Regions from separate parts of the Bacillus sp. BSL6 genome, predicted to be linked through region 2. Evidence: predicted binding sites of a transcription regulator. Region 2 holds the regulator's gene; the other holds the start of a gene.
The links. Region 2 encodes Rex, which represses fermentation and respiration genes when NADH is low (regulators of the CRP and FNR family bind a similar motif). Its sites were predicted from a motif close to TTGTGAAATATTTCACAA; they were not measured.
Positions count from the first base shown of each region.

Region 1: a site for Rex is predicted at 3,239-3,256, ahead of RCJ96_RS24930 (DoxX family membrane protein). Genes of this name have one in related genera too.

Region 1 covers NZ_JAVGCW010000011.1:79,586-84,876, reverse strand. Annotated here, with positions in the region: gene RCJ96_RS24940 (S9 family peptidase) at 1-1,931, shown strand, start outside; gene RCJ96_RS24935 (DUF4256 domain-containing protein) at 2,050-2,616, shown strand; gene RCJ96_RS24930 (DoxX family membrane protein) at 2,688-3,194, opposite strand; gene RCJ96_RS24925 (sigma factor regulator N-terminal domain-containing protein) at 3,435-4,352, opposite strand; gene RCJ96_RS24920 (RNA polymerase sigma factor) at 4,352-4,843, opposite strand; gene RCJ96_RS24915 (DUF5068 domain-containing protein) at 4,984-5,291, opposite strand, start outside.
Region 2 covers NZ_JAVGCW010000019.1:7,453-12,743, forward strand. Annotated here, with positions in the region: gene groL (chaperonin GroEL) at 1-521, opposite strand, end outside; gene groES (co-chaperone GroES) at 560-844, opposite strand; gene RCJ96_RS27040 (CPBP family intramembrane glutamic endopeptidase) at 1,246-1,995, shown strand; gene RCJ96_RS27045 (YdiK family protein) at 1,992-2,183, shown strand; gene RCJ96_RS27050 (redox-sensing transcriptional repressor Rex) at 2,213-2,842, opposite strand; gene RCJ96_RS27055 (ABC-F family ATP-binding cassette domain-containing protein) at 3,030-4,964, shown strand.

The DNA.
Region 1 (5,291 bases), on a different contig from region 2:
GTATAGAAGAGATTATTTCATTACCAACCTTATCAAGTACCAATATAAGCGATGATGGCAAAAATGTAGCATTTGTTAAGAGGACAGTTAACTGGAAAGACAATACATATAGAAATCATGTATGGATATATGAAAAAGGTAAAGGGCAGAGTTATCCATTAACAAATGGGGATATAGATAGTACATGCCCGTTATGGTCTCCAAATTCTAGGGGTATTGCATACCTTAGCCCTGTTGGTAATGAGGGAAATCAAATCTTTGTTAAGTCATTAGATAGTTATGGTGGGGTGCAAATTACTAATGAGGAAGAAGGGATCAGTACATTCAAATGGGATCCTACCGGTAAAGGTTTTTATTATATTGCACAGTCAAAAGAATGTGAGGAAATAAAGAAACGTAAGGACCTATATGGAGATTTTCAACATGTAGGTAAGGAACATCAGAATAATTGTTTATGCTACATTGAAATAGAAAAGGTGATACAAAATGATAAAGAGGAACGAGAGATTAACGGTGTTTATCAATTAACTGGTGGTAAGGATTTTTATATCCATGGATTTGATATTTCAAATGATGGGAAAAATATTGTATGTATGGCTACCCCAAGCCTAAACGATCATATGAATGGTGACCTATACATATTAGATGTTGAAGCTGGGGAACTGCAAAAGATGAATGTAGATAGGTTGTTGGGCGGGAGCGTTTGCTTTTCTCCTGAGGGCAGCAAAATATGTTACTCAGCAAGCATAAGAGAGAAGGAGTATTATAGAAACCATATACAAGAAAGTACATTAGAGATATATGATATGAATACTGGGGAGGTACTTCAGCCTCTAACAAACTTTGATAGTACGGTTATGCCATTACAGTGGACAGCTAAAGGAATTTTAATTAGATGGCAGGATAAAACAAATTACCTTATTGGTTTGCTAGCTGAAGATGGCACTGTGGAAACATTAAGCGAAAAAGTAGATGGCTTTATAATGGATGCCTCTATAACAAGAGATGGAAATCATATAACCTATAATAAGGCTATAACAAATGAAACCTTTGAAATCTATTTGGATGATAAAAAAATAACGAATGAAAATAGCTTTTTCGAAGGGAAGCTTAAAAGCAACAGGGAAATCATCTCATGGCAAAGTAGTGATGGTCTTGAAATAGAGGGTGTTTTATCAACACCAGTAGAGTTTGACGCAAATAAAAAGTATCCTTTATTAGTAGTAATTCACGGTGGTCCGGCTTGGGCATCCTTTCCGATATTTTCAGACTGCTTCAATGAGAAATATCCAATTGAACAGTTTGTTGAAAAGGGCTTTATCGTTTTAGAGCCAAACTATAGAGGAAGTTCTGGTTATGGTAATGAATTTTTAAAAGCAAACTATAGAAAACAAGGATTTGCTGATTACGATGATGTTATATCTGGAGTGGATGAACTAATTGAAAAAGGGATGGTAGATAAAGATAGAGTAGGAGTTATGGGATGGAGTAACGGAGGATATATATCAGCTTTCTGTTCTACATTTAGTAGTAGATTTAAAGCTATTTCAGTTGGGGGAGGAATTACGAACTGGAGTACCCATTATGTAAATACAGATATCCCTTACTTTATTAGAATGTATTTAGGAAATACTCCATGGAATGATCCAAATATATATAAGAGAACATCACCAATGACATATATTAAATCAGCATGTACACCTACCTTAATTCAACATGGGGAAATGGATGTAAGAATACCAATTACAAATGCATATGAGCTATATCAAGGGTTAAAGGATATGGAAGTTGATACAGAATTAATTATATTTAAAGGAATGGCATATAGTTCTGACCAACCAGGAGTTCATGTGGCTATTATGAAGCAGAACTTGATGTGGTTTTCACATTATATTCTTGGAGAAAGTATGGAGGGTTTTAGTACTATATAATGGATATCCGCACAGGGATTATTCGTTGTGCAATCGGGCCAGATTGTTGTAAACTGCAAGTAAACCATTATTGAGAAGATTTAAGTGGTTATAAGGAAGCTTAATTCGGAGGACGAATATGACAGAGAATAAAAATGAGTTATCTGTAGAACAACGTGAAGAACTATTAAAAGTATTACAAGCCCGTTTTGAGAAAAATATGAACCGCCATGAAGACCTTGAATGGGCTAAAGTTGAAGCGAAGCTGGCTACTAATAATGAAAAATTGTGGTCACTTAATGAAATGGAAGTAACAGGCGGTGAGCCGGATGTTGTTGGTTATGATGAAGAGAAGGACGAGTATACTTTCTATGATTGTTCAAAGGAGAGTCCTAAAGGGCGCAGAAGTCTCTGTTATGATCTGAAAGCGTTAGAATCAAGAAAAAAACATAAGCCAGAAAATAATGTTATTGATGTTGCAAATGCTATGGGTATTGAACTATTAACAGAAGAACAATATCGGGAATTGCAAAAACTTGGAGATTTTGACATGAAATCATCAAGTTGGGTACAAACACCTTCAGATATTCGAGAACTCGGTGGTGCGCTATTTTGCGATTATCGCTTCGGGCATGTTTTCGTGTATCACAATGGGGCAGATTCTTATTATGCTGCCAGAGGTTTTCGTGGCTCGTTAAGAGTTTAAATTTGGAGTAAACAAAAAAGAGCCTATACGCAGGCTCTTTTTCTTATTTATATTTTAAGAGTAAACCGTTACTACGCAGTTTTGCTTAATTTATATGTTCCGTGGCTGTTTTTACGGAAAAGTTTTGGGAAAACATAGCCATCTAATCCAATACGTCCGGCGTTCTGTCCTGCAACTAAAATGAACATAGTTAAAATAAGCAGGTTTGGGTTTACACTAACAGTTCCGCTTAATAAAAATGCAAGATTCATTATGATTCCGAAAAATGCAGCTGTTTTTGTTAATCCGCCTAAAATCAAACCTAGACCTACTAAAATTTCTCCCCATTGAACTAAAAAGCTAAATAGGTCTGCATTTGGAAGAACAAAGTGTTGAAGGAAATCTGCCCACCAACTTTGTACGGCAGGGTGGTCACCTGATGCTTGAGCAATAGCACCCTTTAGAAAACCACTTGCGTCAAAAGATTGTCCAAAGACTTTGCCGATTCCAGCAGCGAGCCATGTATATCCTATGTAAAGTCGTAAAAATAATAATATGAAAGCAGCACGTTTATCAGTTCTTAAAAAATTGATAACCATTGAAATCCCTCCAATATTGTATTTACAAGTTTATTATATATCCATTGTGAAAAAATTCACAATGGATAAAGTGTGAACAAATATATGATTTTTTATTTATAAAATTGCACCTAAAATATTATGAAGTTTATTTTTGAAAATTAAGCAATAAATGAGAGATGGGAGCTATCTATTGTAGCGGATAGCTCCCGTAGTAAACAGTTTTATGTGTGTTCTTTAAGTTCATCTGGGCGTTCCTTATTATTTCTCCGGTTTTATATAAGGAACAACTTGTGCAGTAACCCCTACAGAAGCACCGCGAACAAAGTCTTGGTTTTCTAATACCTTAAAGTTTTCCGTTTTCCCAGTTAGCATAACCCCTAAGATTTTCACTTGATCAAATGGTTTGTTCTTGTTTGCTTTTAAAAACTTCTGGATATCTTCGTCATATCCATCGTCATCGTATTGTTTAAGGGAGTCAAAGAACCTTTTGTACGCTTCTTCAGGCTCTTTTTCTGGATCAAATCCGTAAACTTGCATACCGGCAGGACCTTTGCTTTCGTCTTTAATAGGTGAGACCATATATAGCCATACGATATTTAAGTTGTCTGGTATTTTTGTTTGAATTTCTTTTAATGTATAAGGTTGATTGAAAGAGATAGCAACTTCCGCTACATAGTTTTCCATTGTTGAAACGGCACTTAATTCATTTTTGACTCCATTATGATATTCTTTGATAGCCGGATTATAAAATGTAGCAACTTTATTTTTCGTTTGTTTATCATAATTATAAGCCTCTTTACTAGAGCTAGACCAATAAGATCCTGGTATTAACTCGTTGTAATCGATATTAGAGCGAAACCAATCGTAAGAGCTTGTCAGTGTATTCCATCGTACTACGTAACCGTTAATGTTTTTAGAGCGATTAGATACGATATTGCCGCCAAACATAGAAGAATTACTCGTTACTTGAGAATCAATTTGCACATTCGGTTCTGCAATTGCGTTATGTAAAAAGAGATGTTCGTGCAGCTTCGTAGAACTTTTCGCTGCGAAGTAATTGCCAACCTTGTACATTATAGGAATCAGCATGACTACAACGATAATAGAAGTAATAATGATTTTAAGTAACTGTTTCCTTTTAGCTTTTTTTAATGCATCTTTTAAAGAAGTATCCATTAAGTTTTTCCTCCTACTGTAGAATGAATTGTTTTACGTGCACGATGTAATTTTTGTTTAACACTGTTCACTTGAATATCTAGTATTAAGGCGATTTCTTCATATGAAAAATCATAATAATATTTTAAAAAGAAGGCTTCTTTATATTCTAGTTTTATATCTTTTAATAGATAGAAAATCTCATCTTTATTTAAAACAGCATCTAATTCTCGGTCTGTATATTGTAGTTTTGAATAAATCTCTTCAGTTAAATAGATGTTTTGCTGCTCTTTTTTTCTCTTCAAGTCAATGTATTCGTTTAATGCAACCCTAAAAAACCATGGACGTATGTTATTCTCTGTTAGGTCATCTAGCAACGTATATACTTTATAGAAAGTATTTTGGATGATGTCTTCTGCGTCTTCTTTTATAGCCCCTTTCGCTAGTAATAGTTTGAACACTTCCTCCCCTAAATTGATAAGATAGGAGGTCAATATATTTTCTTTTCCCATCATTTTTCCCCCCTATACTTATACAACGGATAGGTAATCATAAATGTATACACTTAAATGAAAGTTTTGTTCTTGATACAAATAGAAAAGGCATATAACAATCATATGTTATATGCCTTTTCTATTATATATTTAGTAATTTATTTAGGTAATGTAAACTTAGCTTTTTTACCTTGTGAAATATCTTTAGCTTCTTTATTTCTCATAGGTCCTAACTCAATCTCAAAGCTTTTATCTTTCCAAATCTTCTCATACTGCTCTTGATCTAAAATAAATACTTGCAGTAACTCTCCAGATGTTCCCGTTTTGACTGAAGCGTTATAGTCGTAATTTAGTAGCATACCTTCATTAATCGTATATTGTGTACCATCATTTACTCTCAATGTAGAGCTTATAGGAGATAGTGAAACGTCTTGAGTATCTTTGTTATCAAGCTTGAATTTCACCG
Region 2 (5,291 bases):
GTAATAACGCCGTCGTTACCAACGCGCTCCATTGCTTCAGCGATTAATTGACCTACTTCTTCGTCAGCAGCAGAAATAGCAGCTACTTGTGCGATAGAAGATTTACCTTCGATTGGTTTAGAAATCGTTTTTAATTCTTCTACTGCAGCAACTACAGCTTTTTCGATACCTTTACGAAGACCCATTGGGTTCGCACCAGCTGTTACGTTTTTAAGACCTTCACGAATCATAGCTTGTGCTAATACAGTTGCAGTTGTTGTTCCGTCACCAGCTACATCATTTGTTTTGCTAGCAACTTCTGCTACTAATTTCGCACCCATGTTTTCGAATGCATCTTCTAATTCAATTTCTTTTGCGATTGTTACACCGTCATTTGTAATAAGTGGTGAACCGAATTTTTTCTCAAGAACAACGTTACGACCTTTTGGTCCAAGCGTTACTTTTACTGCATTTGCAAGAGTGTCGACACCGCGAAGCATCGAACGACGTGCTTCTTCACTAAATTTAATATCTTTTGCCATAATAATTGACCCCCTTGGATTTTTTAAGATTTATATAATTAACCGATAACTGCTAAAATGTCACTTTCACGTAAAATCAAGTAGTCTGTACCTTCATATTTCACTTCAGTACCTGCATATTTTGAGAAGATGATAAGATCACCTGCTGCTACCTCTAAAGCAACACGCTCACCATTTTCAAGCACTCGACCAGTACCTACTGCAATAACTTTACCCTCTTGTGGTTTTTCTTTTGCTGTGTCTGGTAATACAATACCACTTGCTGTTTTTTCTTCCGCTTGAACAAGCTCAATTACAACGCGATCACCTAATGGCTTTAGCATGAACAATAACCTCCTCATTTTGTTATGTAAATTTTATTTATTAGCACTCAAGTCACCCGAGTGCTAACACACTTATAATAATAAATAATCTCAATTTCTTTTGCAAGTAAAAAAATCATAATTTTTTCGCAAATTACGCTATAAATTTTTCTATATAGAGTTCCTCTTCTTCTACCTTTACTATATGAATCGTTGTTTCCACTACTCGTATGTTACAATATGAAAGGACACCCTAAGTTGTTTTCGCTACACACACAACTTTCTCCTGTCTTCTATTATAATTTCAAATAAGGATTTACAAAAAAAACATAATTTAAGTAAGGTTTATATCGTAGGTAGCATATTTACATGTTATCCTACCTTATCTCATACACTAGAGTTAGAAAGGATGGTTAAACCATTTGAAAAAACAATATTGGTGGGTTATCGTTACATACATTTTAATGCAGTTATCATCAATTGCTGGATTACCACTTCTCCTGAAAACTGGGCTTTATGATAACAGGGGATTCACTAGGGAAGAGAAATTTCAACTCATAACTGGTCACTGGGCAATCATTAGCTTCTTTATTGCATTATGTATCGTACTTTGGTTACTTAGAACAGATATTCGCGACAGACATTTAGATACAAAGCGTTCTACTGTTCCAGCTACGATTGGTTGGATTTTTATCGGGTTCTTCTTAGCATTTTTCTCGCAAAGTATTGCTGGTATGATTGAAATGTATGTATTAGGTATTAAACCTGGATCTGAAAATACAGCGAGACTTATGGATATCGCAAGAACGACACCTTGGTTCCTTATCGTCATCTCTATAATAGGACCTATTTTGGAAGAAATCGTATTTAGAAAAATTTTATTTGGTACACTTTATAAGAAGTTTAACTTCTTTATTGCCGCTATCATTAGTTCCCTTGTATTTGCGGCGATTCATTTTGATTTTACTCACTTATTGGTATACACTGCTATGGGGCTCGTATTCGCCTTCTTATATGTAAAAACGAAGCGTATTATCGTTCCAATCGCAGCGCATGTTGCAATGAATACATTAGTTGCAATTGCTCAAGTTTTAGTGAGTAACGAACAAATTCAAGAAATGATTAAAGAAGCTGAAAAAATGCAAGGCTTTATCGGAGGATTTTTAGTATGAGAAACTCACCATTGTTCATGGCTGCATTGTACTTCCTTCTAGGATGTATCTTTACACGCTTCGCCATTACGAACGTAACAGATACAATTTGGAATATATGGACAATACTATTTGCAGTTATGGCAACGATTGATTTTAATTTGGCACTTCGCCTTATCTTAGTTAAATTCACAAAGAAAAAACAATAATAAAACGCAGAGGTCGCTTCCTCTGCGTTTTATTGTGGATAATTCTTCAAAAAGTAAACTAATGTTTGTAACTCTACTGCTAAATCAATATGATGAATTCTTATATTGTCTGACACATTTAATCGTGCTGGTGTGAAATTCAAAATACCATGCACGTTTGTTTCTGCCAATCTATCAGCTACAGATTGTGCTACTGTAGCGGGTACTGTTAATATTGCCACTTGTATATCAGATGATAAACGTTCTTCTAATTCATCTAAGTGATATACAGGAATGCCTCCGATTTCTGTTCCAACTTTCTCTTCACTAATATCAAACGCCATTTCAATTTTTGTATTATTGTTTTTCGTGAAATTATAATGTAAGAAAGCGGTCCCTAAATTACCTACTCCAATAAGCGCTACACGTGTTATATCATCTTGGTCGAGTGTTTCACGGAAAAATGATAATAAATAATTTACGTTATATCCATATCCTTTTTTCCCTAATGCTCCAAAGTATGAGAAATCTCTTCGAATCGTTGCGGAATCAACCTTTACCGCTTCACTTAATTCGGCTGATGAAACACGTTGCTTACCAGACAAAGATAAGTTTTGGATAAATCGATAGTATAGAGGCAATCTCTTAGCAGTGGCTTGTGGAATTTTCTGCTGCTCCATATAACCTCTCCTCTCTTCCTATCTTTATTCATATGCTTTAATCAAATACAGAAGTTTAGCACTTATTAAATTCCTTGTATAATAGAAAGAAGAAGTATTCTCTCTGTATTTTAAACTATACACTATTTTTAGTATGATTGAGAAATATAAACATGGCAAAGTTAAGAAATTATTTGAGGTGAAAACATTGATTTTATTACAAGTAAACGCGCTTTCGAAATTATACGGTGCAGAAACGATTCTTTCAAATATAAAATTAGAAGTTCAAACGAAAGATCGTATCGCATTAGTCGGACGAAATGGCGCTGGAAAATCTACATTATTAAAAATAATAGCGGGTGAGCTATCTCATGATGGTGGAGAAATTATAAAACCGAAAGATGTCTCAATTGGATATTTAGCTCAAAATACCGGTTTAGAAACATCTTTAACAATTTGGGATGAAATGCTAACCGTCTTTACACACTTGCAGCAAATGGAGATAAAACTTCGAAGGCTAGAGCAAGAGATGGGAAAAGAAGAAAACTTTTCAAACGAGGCTACATATGAAAGATTATTAGCTGATTATGACCAATTACAATTAGATTATAAAGATCAAGGTGGCTATCAGTACGAAGCAGATATCCGTTCGATTTTAAGTGGTCTTGGCTTCCCAGTTGAAACGCACCAGACGACGATTTCGACATTAAGCGGTGGACAAAAAACACGATTAGCTCTCGGTAAATTATTATTAACAAAACCAGACTTACTTATTTTGGACGAGCCTACAAACCATTTAGACATAGAAACATTAACATGGCTTGAACAATATTTACAAGGTTATCCTGGGGCAATACTAATCGTTTCCCATGACCGTTATTTCTTAGATAAACTTGTTACACAAGTATATGAAATTTCGAATAAAGAAAGTAGACGATTTGTTGGTAACTACAGTAAATATTTAGACTTAAAATCAGCACTATACGAGCAAGAAATGAAACGTTATGAAAAACAACAAGATGAGATTGCTAAGCTAGAGGACTTCGTTCAAAAAAATATAGCTCGTGCATCTACGACAAAACGTGCGCAAAGCCGCCGTAAACAATTAGACCGTATGGAATTATTAACAAGACCATTAGGGGATTCTAAGTCAGCTTCCTTCCACTTCGATATTGAAAAACAAAGTGGAAATGATGTTTTACAAGTAAAGGACGCAACTATCGGCTATGATAAGGATCCAATTATTGAACATGTAACAATGCGCTTAACTCGCGGAGATAGTGTTGCTTTAGTTGGTCCAAATGGAATTGGGAAATCCACATTATTAAAATCCATTGTGAATAAGTTACCACTATTACATGGTGAGGTTTCTTTCGGATCTAATGTCTCTGTTGGTTATTATGATCAGGAACAAGCTAATTTAACATCTTCTAAGCGAGTTTTAAATGAGCTATGGGATGAATATCCACTGCAACCTGAAAAAGAAATTCGCACGATATTAGGTAACTTCTTATTCACAGGAGATGATGTATTAAAGCCAGTATCTTCTCTTAGCGGTGGACAAAAAGCTCGTTTAGCTCTTGCCAAACTTATGATGCAAAAATCGAATTTATTAATTCTCGATGAGCCTACAAACCATCTTGATTTAAATAGTAAAGAGATTTTGGAGAATGCTTTAATTGATTATCCTGGTACCCTTCTCTTTGTATCTCATGACCGCTACTTTATTAATCGTGTAACGACGACCGTTGTTGAGTTATCAACAGAAGGTGCACAGGAATATTTAGGGGACTACGATTACTACGTTGAAAAGAAAAATGAGATGATTGAACGTGCTGAATTTGAACAACAAGAACAGCAAGAAAATCAGGCACCTGTTCAAAAAACTGTAGCTCCAGAAAAATTAAATTATCTCGAAGAAAAAGAGCGCAAAAAGTTGGAGCGTCAACGTACTCGAAAAATCGAAGAACTAGAACAAAATATTGTACAATTTGAAGAAGAAATTGCTACGTTAGAAGATCAACTTTGCTTACCAGAAATATATGCAGATTATGAAAAGGCTAGTGAAATTACAACGAAAAAGCAAACACTACAAGAACAACTTGATGCTTGTATGGCAGAATGGGAAGAATTGCATTTATAAGAGTATAAATAAGAAGGATGTCTCATCAGTCGGGATTTTTGACGATGAGACATCCTTCTTATCTTCTAGCCATGGTCAACCTCTATTGCATAAACGATTCGACACGAGGTATCGATTTGCCGACAAGGTTTGACAATATTAGCCTCCCTTATAATAAGGGCATATTTCAAAATGTTTTTTAGAGATACCTTTTTCGTTTTTATTTCCCGAAAAAGGATAGATTCAAAGGTCAGACTTCATCTATTTTATCCACAAGTTTATACACATATCCACCTTTATAAAATAAACATCTAAATAACTTTTCCACATTATCCACAATCAATAAAA